4 regions of the Halomonas sp. MCCC 1A11062 genome follow, and region 1 is predicted to be linked to each of the others. Evidence: predicted binding sites of a transcription regulator. Region 1 holds the regulator's gene; each other region holds the start of a gene.
The links. Region 1 encodes sigma-54, which starts transcription at its own class of promoters, with help from an activator protein. Its sites were predicted from a motif close to TGGCACNNNNNTTGCTNT; they were not measured.

Region 1 (2,197 bases):
GCGCCCATAACGCATTCTTCGCCGACAAGCAAGAATCTGATCTTAAATTAAAAGCTTCTAACAGGCATGAATATTGCCGATGGCATGCTTATTGCAGCCTCGAGCTCTTGCAAGTGATCCTCGGCCAGTCTAGGGTAGAGTCTTTCCGGCAAATGAGCCCATTATTCTCATGGCCATGAAAGCATCATTGCAACTGCGAGTCGGCACTCAGCTGACCATGACACCACAGCTACAGCAGGCCATCGCGCTGCTGCAGCTCTCCACCCTGGACTTGCGCCAGGAGATCCAGCAAGCTCTCGAGTCCAATCCCATGCTGGAGCTCGACGACGGCTTCGGCGAACAGGCCGTCAGCGAACCCCAGAGCGACGACTGGGCCAGCGAAATTCCCGGTGAGCTCTCCACCGACAGCGACTGGACGGATACCTATCCCGATCATGGCAGCGGCGCCGCCGGCGCCACCGGTGAAGGCCCCGACTTCGAACGCCAGGCCTCTGGGCAGACGCTGGCCGGCCACCTGATGTGGCAGTTGGCGATGATCGATGTGAACGAGCGTCAGCGCCAGATTGCCGAGAGCCTGATCGATGCCGTGGACGGCACCGGCTACCTGACCCAGCCGCTGGAAGAGATCCGCGACGGCCTGCGGCGCCAGGGCCTCGAGGGGTTGCCCACCCGCGAGGTCGAGCAGGTGCTGCTGCGCCTGCAGCAGTTCGAACCCACCGGTGTCTTCGCCCGGGATCTACGCGAATGCCTGATGCTGCAGCTCGCCACCCTGCCTGACGACACTCCCCTGCTGCCCCAGGCACGCCGCCTGGTGCGCCAGTTTCTCGAGGCCTTGGCCGCCGACGACCGCCGCCTGCTCAAGCGCCGCCTGAGCCTGGACGACGAGGCCCTCGACGACGCCATTGCCCTGGTACGCTCCCTGAACCCCCGCCCCGGCAGCGACTATGCCGAGGTCGGCAGCAACTACATCACCCCCGACCTGGTCGCCTATCACGACGAGTCCGGCTGGCGCGTAGAGCTCAATGCCGAAGCGCTGCCACGGCTGCGCATCCAGCCCGACTACGTCGCCCTGGTGCGGCGCGCCGACAAGAGCCAGGACAACCAGTTTCTCAAGGACCACCTTCAGGAAGCTCGCTGGCTGATGAAGAGCCTGGCCAGCCGTAACGACACCCTGCTGCGGGTGGGGCGCGAGATCATGGCCCGCCAGATCGACTTCCTGGAGCAGGGCGAGGAGGCGATGAAGCCCCTGGTGCTGGCCGACATCGCCCAGGCCGTGGAGATGCACGAGTCGACCATATCGCGGGTGACGACGCAGAAGTTCATCCACACGCCGCGCGGCGTATTCGAACTGAAGTATTTCTTCTCCAGCCATGTCGGCGGCAACGGCGAGGGGGACGCTCACTCCAGCACCGCGATTCGCGCCCGCATTCGCAAGCTGATCGCCGACGAGCCACCGCGCAAGCCGCTCTCGGACAGCCGCCTGGTGGAGCTGCTGGCCGACGACGGCATTCAGGTGGCGCGCCGCACCGTGGCCAAGTATCGTGAAGCGCTGGGGATACCCTCCTCGAGCGAACGCAAGCGCTTTCGTTGAAGTCGAAACGCAGCGTTGACAGCGGACAAGAGCGTCGTTCGGAGGGGTTTGCAAGGAGGCAAAAAGGGTTACAATCAAACCACCACTCGAAGGACGAAGGAGCTTGTCATGCAAGTCAACATCACCGGCCATCATGTTGAACTGACCGATTCCCTGCGTGACTACGTGAGCGAGAAGCTTAGCCGCGTCCAACGGCACTACGACAACATCACCAACGTCCAGGTCACCCTGTCCATCGAGAAGGAGCGCCAACAGGCCGCCTGCACGCTGCATGCCGCCGGTGCCGACCTGCATGCCGAAGCCTCCGACCCGGACATGTACGCCGCCATCGATGCGCTGACCGACAAGCTCGACCGCCAATTGGTCAAGCACAAGGAAAAGGCCCAGGCCCGCGCCCAGGGCGCCGGCATTCGCTGAGTTGCCATGACACTGGAAACCATACTGCCCCCTGAACGCGCGCTGTTCGACGTTCCCGGGGGCAGCAAGAAGAGGGTGCTGGAGTTTTTCAGCACCTTCATTGCGCAGAACACCCCGAGCCTCGATAGCCAGGAGGTCTTCGGCCGATTGATCGGCCGTGAGCGACTGGGCAGCACCGGCATCGGCAAC
Region 2 (2,197 bases), on a different contig from region 1:
CGAGCCGCCGTTGAAGCCGAACCAGCCCATCCACAGGATGAAAGTACCCAGGGTGGCCAGCGGCATGTTGGCACCCGGGATGGCGTGAATGCTGCCGTCCTTGCCGTACTTGCCCTTGCGCGGGCCGAGGACCAGCACGCCGGCCAGTGCCGCGGCCGCACCGGCCATGTGCACGATGCCGGAGCCGGCGAAGTCGGAGAAGCCCAGCTCGTCGAGCCAGCCCTCGCCCCATGTCCAGTAGCCGGACACCGGGTAGATGAAGCCGGTCATGACCACGGCGAAGGCGAGGAAGGCCCACAGCTTCATGCGCTCGGCCACGGCGCCGGAGACGATCGACATGGCGGTGGCGACGAACACTACCTGGAAGAAGAAGTCGGCGCGCATGGAGTAGTAGGGGGCGTCTTCACCACCGGCGGTGACCGCATCGACGCTGTTCTCGCCGCCGATCAGTACGCCCAGGTTGGGCAGGATGCCACCGGCATCGCTCGAGTACATGATCGAGTAGCCCACCAGCAGATACATGGTACAGGCAATGGCGAACAGGGCGATGTTCTTGGTCAGGATCTCGGCGGTGTTCTTGGCGCGCACCATGCCGGCTTCCAGCATCGAGAAGCCGGCGGCCATCCACATCACCAGCACGCCGCAGATCAGGAAATAGAAGGTGTCGAGCGCATAGCTCAACTCGGCAAGTTCACTCATGGCTGTTCTCCGTTGTTCTCGTTATGTCGATCAGACGGCTTCGGCGCCGCGTTCGCCGGTACGGATGCGAATCACATCCTCCAGCGGCGTCACGAAGACCTTGCCGTCGCCGATCTTGCCGCTGTTGGCCGCACCGCAGATGGCATCCAGCACGCTCTCGACGCGGGAGTCGTCCACGGCCACCTCGACCTTGACCTTGGGCAGGAAATCGACCACGTATTCGGCGCCGCGGTAGAGCTCGGTGTGGCCCTTCTGACGGCCGAAGCCTTTCACTTCGGTCACGGTGATGCCTTGCACGCCGTTGTCGGCCAGGGCCTCCCGTACGTCGTCGAGCTTGAACGGTTTGATGATGGCGGTGATGAGCTTCATTAGCGTCTCTCCATGCTGGTATTGGGCGATGGGTTGCCAGCTGCTGTGTCTTGCTTATGCGCATTACGTGCCATTTCCGAAAAAAACCTTTTCTTACAGCCGTTTTTCAGGACGAGATAGGCTCGATTCACCAAGAGGGAGAGGAGGGTTACGCGCCCGTGCACCAGCTTGGTGCCTTGTTGTGGTGCAGGCGCGCCATGTCGGAGCGTGAGAAGGGAATGCGTCGTTGCAGCGCCTTGCGTATGCTGTAGAGCAACATGCCCAGGCGAAAGGAGAAGCGCACCATGGCGAGTCAGGACCCCATCAGCCGGTTGGCGCAGCAGCTCGGCGAGCGCCTGCAGGGGGCGGCCCAGGCGCCGGAAGAGTTGCAGAAGGGAATACAGCAGGTCGTACGCGGCGCCTTCGACCGCCTCGAGCTGGTATCGCGGGAGGATTTCGACATCCTGATGGACGTGCTGCAGCGCACGCGCATCCGGGTCGAGGCGCTGGAGCAGCAGGTGGCGGCGTTGGAGAAGGCGCTGGCGGCCCGCGAGACCCCGGTGACCCAGGCGACCCTCACGCTGCCCGAGGATGCGGGCAAGGACGCTGACGAGCCCGGCGAAGCCAAGCGCTGAGCCAGCGTGGAGAGCCCGTGGTAGCACAGTGCTAGTATCTAACCCTTAGCTAATGGAGCGAGGGACCGCAAGATGCTGGCGATCGTTGCCACGCGGGCCGGCCTGGGGCTGGAAGCGCCCGAGGTGCAGGTCGAGGTACATCTGGCCAACGGCCTGCCGGGAATGACCCTGGTGGGTCTGCCCGAGGCCGCCGTCAAGGAGAGCCGCGAACGGGTGCGCAGCGCCCTCACCAACGCTGGCTTCGACTTCCCAAACACGCGCAGAATCGTACTCAACCTGGCGCCCGCCGACCTGCCCAAGGTCGGCGGGCGTTTCGACCTGCCCATCGCGCTGGGCATTCTGGTGGCTTCAGGCCAGGTGCCGGGTGAGGCGCTGGAGGGCATCGAGAGCGTCGGCGAGCTGGCGCTGGACGGCCGGTTGCGTCCCATCAGCGGCGTATTGCCGCTGGCCCTGGCGGCACGCAAGGCCGGGCGCAAGCTGATCGTGCCCAAGGAGAATGCCGACGAGGCGGCCTT
Region 3 (2,197 bases), on a different contig from region 1:
TGATGCAGAATGCCCTGGGCAATGGACAGTCCCAGTCCACTGCCGTCGGCACGCCCCGATACCATGGGGTAGAAAAGGGTTTCCTGCAGGGCTTCGGGAACACCGGGGCCGTTGTCGATCAAGGCCACCTCGCAGACCAGGCGATGACGCTCGGCGCCCAGGGTGAACTGGCGACGGGCACGGGTACGCAGCAGCAGGCTAGGCGCTTCGGTACCGGCTTCGGTCATCGCTTCCACCGCGTTGCGCGCCACGTTGAGCACCGCCTGGATCATCTGCGCCTCGTCACCGGGAAAGTCCGGCAGGCTGGGGTCGTAGTCGCGCTCGATTCTCACCCCCGGCGTCTCGGCGGAAAGCAGCGTACGCACCCGCTCCAGCACCTTGTGCACGTTCAGCGGCTCGTGACGCAGCAGCTTGTTCGGTCCCAGCATGCTGTCGACCAGGTCGCGCAGACGGTCGACCTCCTCGACGATGATATGAGTGAACTCCCGCAGGGCGGGGTCGTCGAGGTCACGCTCCAGCAGTTGAGCGGCGCCACGGATGCCGCCCAGCGGGTTCTTCACCTCGTGGGCCAGCCCACGCGACAGCACCTTGATCGCCTCCTGACGGTTGAGCAGGGCTTCCTCACGGGAAATCCGCAGCAAGCGGTCGCGCGGCTCCATTTCCACCAGCAGCTCGGCCGCAGAGAGCGGCGTGACCGTGTAGTCGATGGTCACCACGGTGCCGCCCAGCAGCGCCAGACGCACTTCGCGCTGGGTAAAGGGATGCTGGTCGTCCCGCGCCTTGGCCAGCACCTCGCCCATGCCGTCGTCTTCGACCAGCAGTGCCGCCAGGCTGTGCCCCTTGACCCGCCCCAGGCTGACCGCCAGCAAGGCCTCAGCCGCCGGATTCATCCAGCTCAACTGCAGCTCATCGTCCAGCAGCAGCACCGCCGTGGTGAGATGTTCCATCAGGCGTCGATACATTTTCGACCTTTTCTCGCAGAATGAAGGGGGCTGCTTGCATCGTCATGGCGCATGCCCTGCTCGTCGCCGCAGCGGCATCTCCCCTCGGCTTTACCTGCCCCTACACAAGAAGCAAGCAAGAAGCGCGCCAACCCTCACAAGGGCGATATAGCGCCGTTTCGGGGCGGATGCTGCACCCACCTATGCACCATAATGGTGCGAGCAGACGAAAAGCGCCAGCGAAGAAAGCGCACGCCCCACCCATCATGGTGCGACATCCTACCTATATCGGGGCAACTCTACTGGCGATGACATCGGGGCGGCCCTTTGGACGAGCGATGCAGCAGAAGGAGCTCAGCCGCCGCCACCGTGGGGCAGCGTGGCGTTGGAGCGCTGCACGTAGAGCGAGACCGGTGCCGTACGGTGGCGTATCTGCCCTTGGGCATCGAGCAGCTCGGCCTGCAACACGTACTCGCCGCGGGGCAGGTTGGTCAGCATGAAGGCACTGGTATGCATGGCGGTCTGGCTCACCTGCCCGTCGACGAGCAGCCTCACGCGGTGGTCGGGGCGCAGCGCCGGCACGATGACCAGCTCGACCTGCAGGTTGCCGGCGTAGCTGGCGGGAAGGTCACCCCCGTGCTCCGGCGAGCGAATACGGAAGGTGTCGTAGGGCATGAACGGCTGGCCCGGCGACTGACTCGCCCGCGGGGCAGTTCCCTCCACCCGCGGCGGCTCGGCCTGCCGCCCTTCGCTACGCGCAGGGATCACGGTCAACGGTGCCAGCTGGACCGGCTCGCCGCCACGATTGGGATCGTCGGTGAAGATCACGTTGCCCTGGGCATCGGTGGTGCGATAGATGGTCGTGGCCTGCGCCGAACAAGCCACCAGCACTCCCAGCAGGCACGGCACGATCTGTCTGAGCATGGGTCGCTCCCCCTGGCTGGGCACGTGTGACGAAACGTTCGCCTAGTATACAAAAAAGGCCCCGCAAAGCGGGGCCTTTCGCGGCGGACCGGCGGCAGCGCCACCGGCCACGGCGGCTGCTTAGCAGCTGTAGTACATGTCGAACTCGATCGGATGCGTAGTCATGCGGATACGCTCGACGTCTTCCATCTTCAGCTCGATGTAGGCATCGATCATGTCGTCGGTGAACACGCCACCCTCGGTGAGGAACGCACGGTCAGCGTCCAGCGCCTCGAGTGCCTGATCCAGGCTGCTGGCGACGGTCGGAACCAGCTTGCCCTCTTCCGGCGGCA
Region 4 (2,197 bases), on a different contig from region 1:
TCGATCACCAGACCGGTGCCGTAGTCGAAGTTGCCCTGGATGCGGTCGATCAGATCGGCATAGGGGGCATGAATCCAGCGCCGACGGGAGCAGATCTGGGCCATCTCCTCGTGGTTGGCCGGATCCTCGCACCACATCTGCGCTTCCATGATCGCCATCAGCAGCGCCCGGGTGGCATTGGGATTGGCCTCGACGTAATCGCTTCTCAAGGCGAAGGCTTTTTCGGGGTGGTCGTTCCAGATCTCGCCGGTGGTATTGGCGGTATAGCCGATGCCCTGGTTGATCAGCTGACGGTTCCACGGCTCGCAGACGCAGAAGGTCTCCATGCTGCCGACCCGCATGTTGGCCACCATCTGGGCCGGCGGCACCACGATAGTGGAAATGTCGCGGTTGGGATCGATGCCGCCGGCGGCCATCCAGTAGCGAATCCACATGTCGTGGGTGCCACCGGGGAAGGTCATGGCGGCATTGACCGCATCGCCGCCGCTGCGCTTGGCGGCGATGGCCTCGGCGAACTCGGCGGTGTCGAGTCTCACCTTGAGTTCGGCATGCTCGTTGCCCACCGAGATGCACTGGCCGTTGAGGTTGAGCCGCGCCAGGATGCTCATCGGCACCGGCACGTTGTTTGGGGTCATGGCGCCGCTGGCAATGAGATAGGGCATCGGCGTGAGGATATGGGCACCGTCGATGCCGTTGCGCTGCGAACCAAGTACCAGGTTGTCGCGGGTGGTACCCCAGGAGGACTGCTTGAGTACCTCCACATCGGTCATGCCGTGGGCGGCGAAGAAGCCCTTTTCCACCGCCACGAACAGCGGCGCGGCGTCGGTCAGAGCGATGAAGCCGAGCTTGGCCGAGGTGGTTTCGGGCCGTCCGCTGGCCACGGCCCAGCTCAGCGGCAGGCTGCTGAGCAGAGCGGTACCGCCCACGACGCCGGCGGTCTGCTGCAGAAAACGGCGGCGGTCGAGTCCGGGATTGCCCTTGTTGGTCTTGTTCATGGATATGGCTCCCAATAAGAAGTGTCTGGCCAAATAAAGACGGCGCCTGCCCCGATTCGCATGACAATGTCACGGGAACCTGGGCAGACGCCGTTGTCTGGTCCTGGTGCTGCATGGAAGCGCTGAACCGTCGTTGACTCAGCGGACGGTAAGGCTTTGCAGCTTGGGTGCCATTGCGTCTTTTTATCGATTTATTTCATTTAAAATCAATTCGTTGCTATTTCGTTTGTGATGCCTGTCAAGAGGTGTGTCCGACTCACAGGCGCCGAGACGGTGCGCTCGGGTTGTGCGATGCACCATTGCTGCCTGTGTCATCTTCAGGACTCGATCCCCGTTTCGGCCGTTGGCTGGAGGATGTCGGCCAGCCCCAATACGGTCTGGGCGATCTCGGCCATGCTCTTGCTCTGGTCCATGGCCATCTTGCGCAGAAAGGCGTAGGCCTGCTCCTCGCTCATCTTCTGGTGGGACATGATCAGGCCCTTGGCACGCTCGATCAGCTTGCGCTCGCGCAGCGCCCGGCGTGTGTCCTCCAATTCGTCGCTCAGGGCCTGCAGGCGCCCGGCCTGGGCGCGCATCAGCTCCACCAGTGAGCGATTGAGCGAGGAGCCTACCACCCGGGCGGTGACCTCGCCGAGCTCCTGGCTGGCGCTGCCGTCGAGCAACTCCACCAACTGCTGACACACGCCCGGCAAGGCATCGTTCAGCTGTCGGGTCAGCTCCTCCCGCTGTGTCAGGCTACGCCGTGCATCCAGAGTCCGCGTCAGGCACAGGCTGGTCAGTTCGCCGATCATGAAGGTTTCGACCCGCTGCATGGCGTCGATCCGCCAAGTGGTCAATTCGTACCAGGTCTCGCCCAGGGTGCTGGCGTTCTCCGGCAGCGCAACGTCGCCGCAGGCCATCTCGCGCAGTTGCTGAATGCCGGCCAGCGTGCGGCCGGGCATCTCCTGCTGCCACAGTTGGCGCACCGCCTCGCTGGTGAATTCGAGGCAGGTGTCGAAGCAGCGCTGCTGGGCGTCGATCAGGTGCAGCAGCAGCTGGCGATGGGCGTCGTCGAAGGTGCCGGAAGTGAAGCCGGCGGCGCCGCAGGCGCGCTCCTGGCCGGCCAGCTCCTTGCCCTGCATCAGGTGAAAGATGGCAACCAGGGCCAGGGTGATGTCGGGGTCGCCGGCGGTATCGGCGACTTCGAACACCACCGAGAGCAG

Region 2: the regulator sigma-54 is predicted to act here: its motif matches at 1,124-1,141, upstream of HOP58_RS01910 (P-II family nitrogen regulator).
Region 3: the regulator sigma-54 is predicted to act here: its motif matches at 1,075-1,092, upstream of glnL (nitrogen regulation protein NR(II)).
Region 4: the regulator sigma-54 is predicted to act here: its motif matches at 1,151-1,168, upstream of HOP58_RS15810 (CmpA/NrtA family ABC transporter substrate-binding protein).

Annotation. Positions count from the first base shown of each region.
Region 1 is NZ_JABFTW010000004.1:49,212-51,408, reverse strand. Features, by position in the region: gene HOP58_RS05635 (RNA polymerase factor sigma-54) at 170-1,591, shown strand; gene raiA (ribosome-associated translation inhibitor RaiA) at 1,700-2,008, shown strand; gene ptsN (PTS IIA-like nitrogen regulatory protein PtsN) at 2,015-2,197, shown strand, end outside.
Region 2 is NZ_JABFTW010000001.1:417,592-419,788, forward strand. Features, by position in the region: gene HOP58_RS01905 (ammonium transporter) at 1-699, opposite strand, end outside; gene HOP58_RS01910 (P-II family nitrogen regulator) at 730-1,068, opposite strand; gene HOP58_RS01915 (hypothetical protein) at 1,217-1,354, opposite strand; gene HOP58_RS01920 (accessory factor UbiK family protein) at 1,353-1,682, shown strand; partial or broken gene HOP58_RS01925 (YifB family Mg chelatase-like AAA ATPase) at 1,755-2,197, shown strand, end outside.
Region 3 is NZ_JABFTW010000018.1:29,326-31,522, reverse strand. Features, by position in the region: gene glnL (nitrogen regulation protein NR(II)) at 1-962, opposite strand, end outside; gene HOP58_RS17085 (DUF4124 domain-containing protein) at 1,296-1,865, opposite strand; gene glnA (glutamate--ammonia ligase) at 1,986-2,197, opposite strand, start outside.
Region 4 is NZ_JABFTW010000015.1:73,577-75,773, reverse strand. Features, by position in the region: gene HOP58_RS15810 (CmpA/NrtA family ABC transporter substrate-binding protein) at 1-995, opposite strand, end outside; gene HOP58_RS15805 (nitrate regulatory protein) at 1,313-2,197, opposite strand, start outside.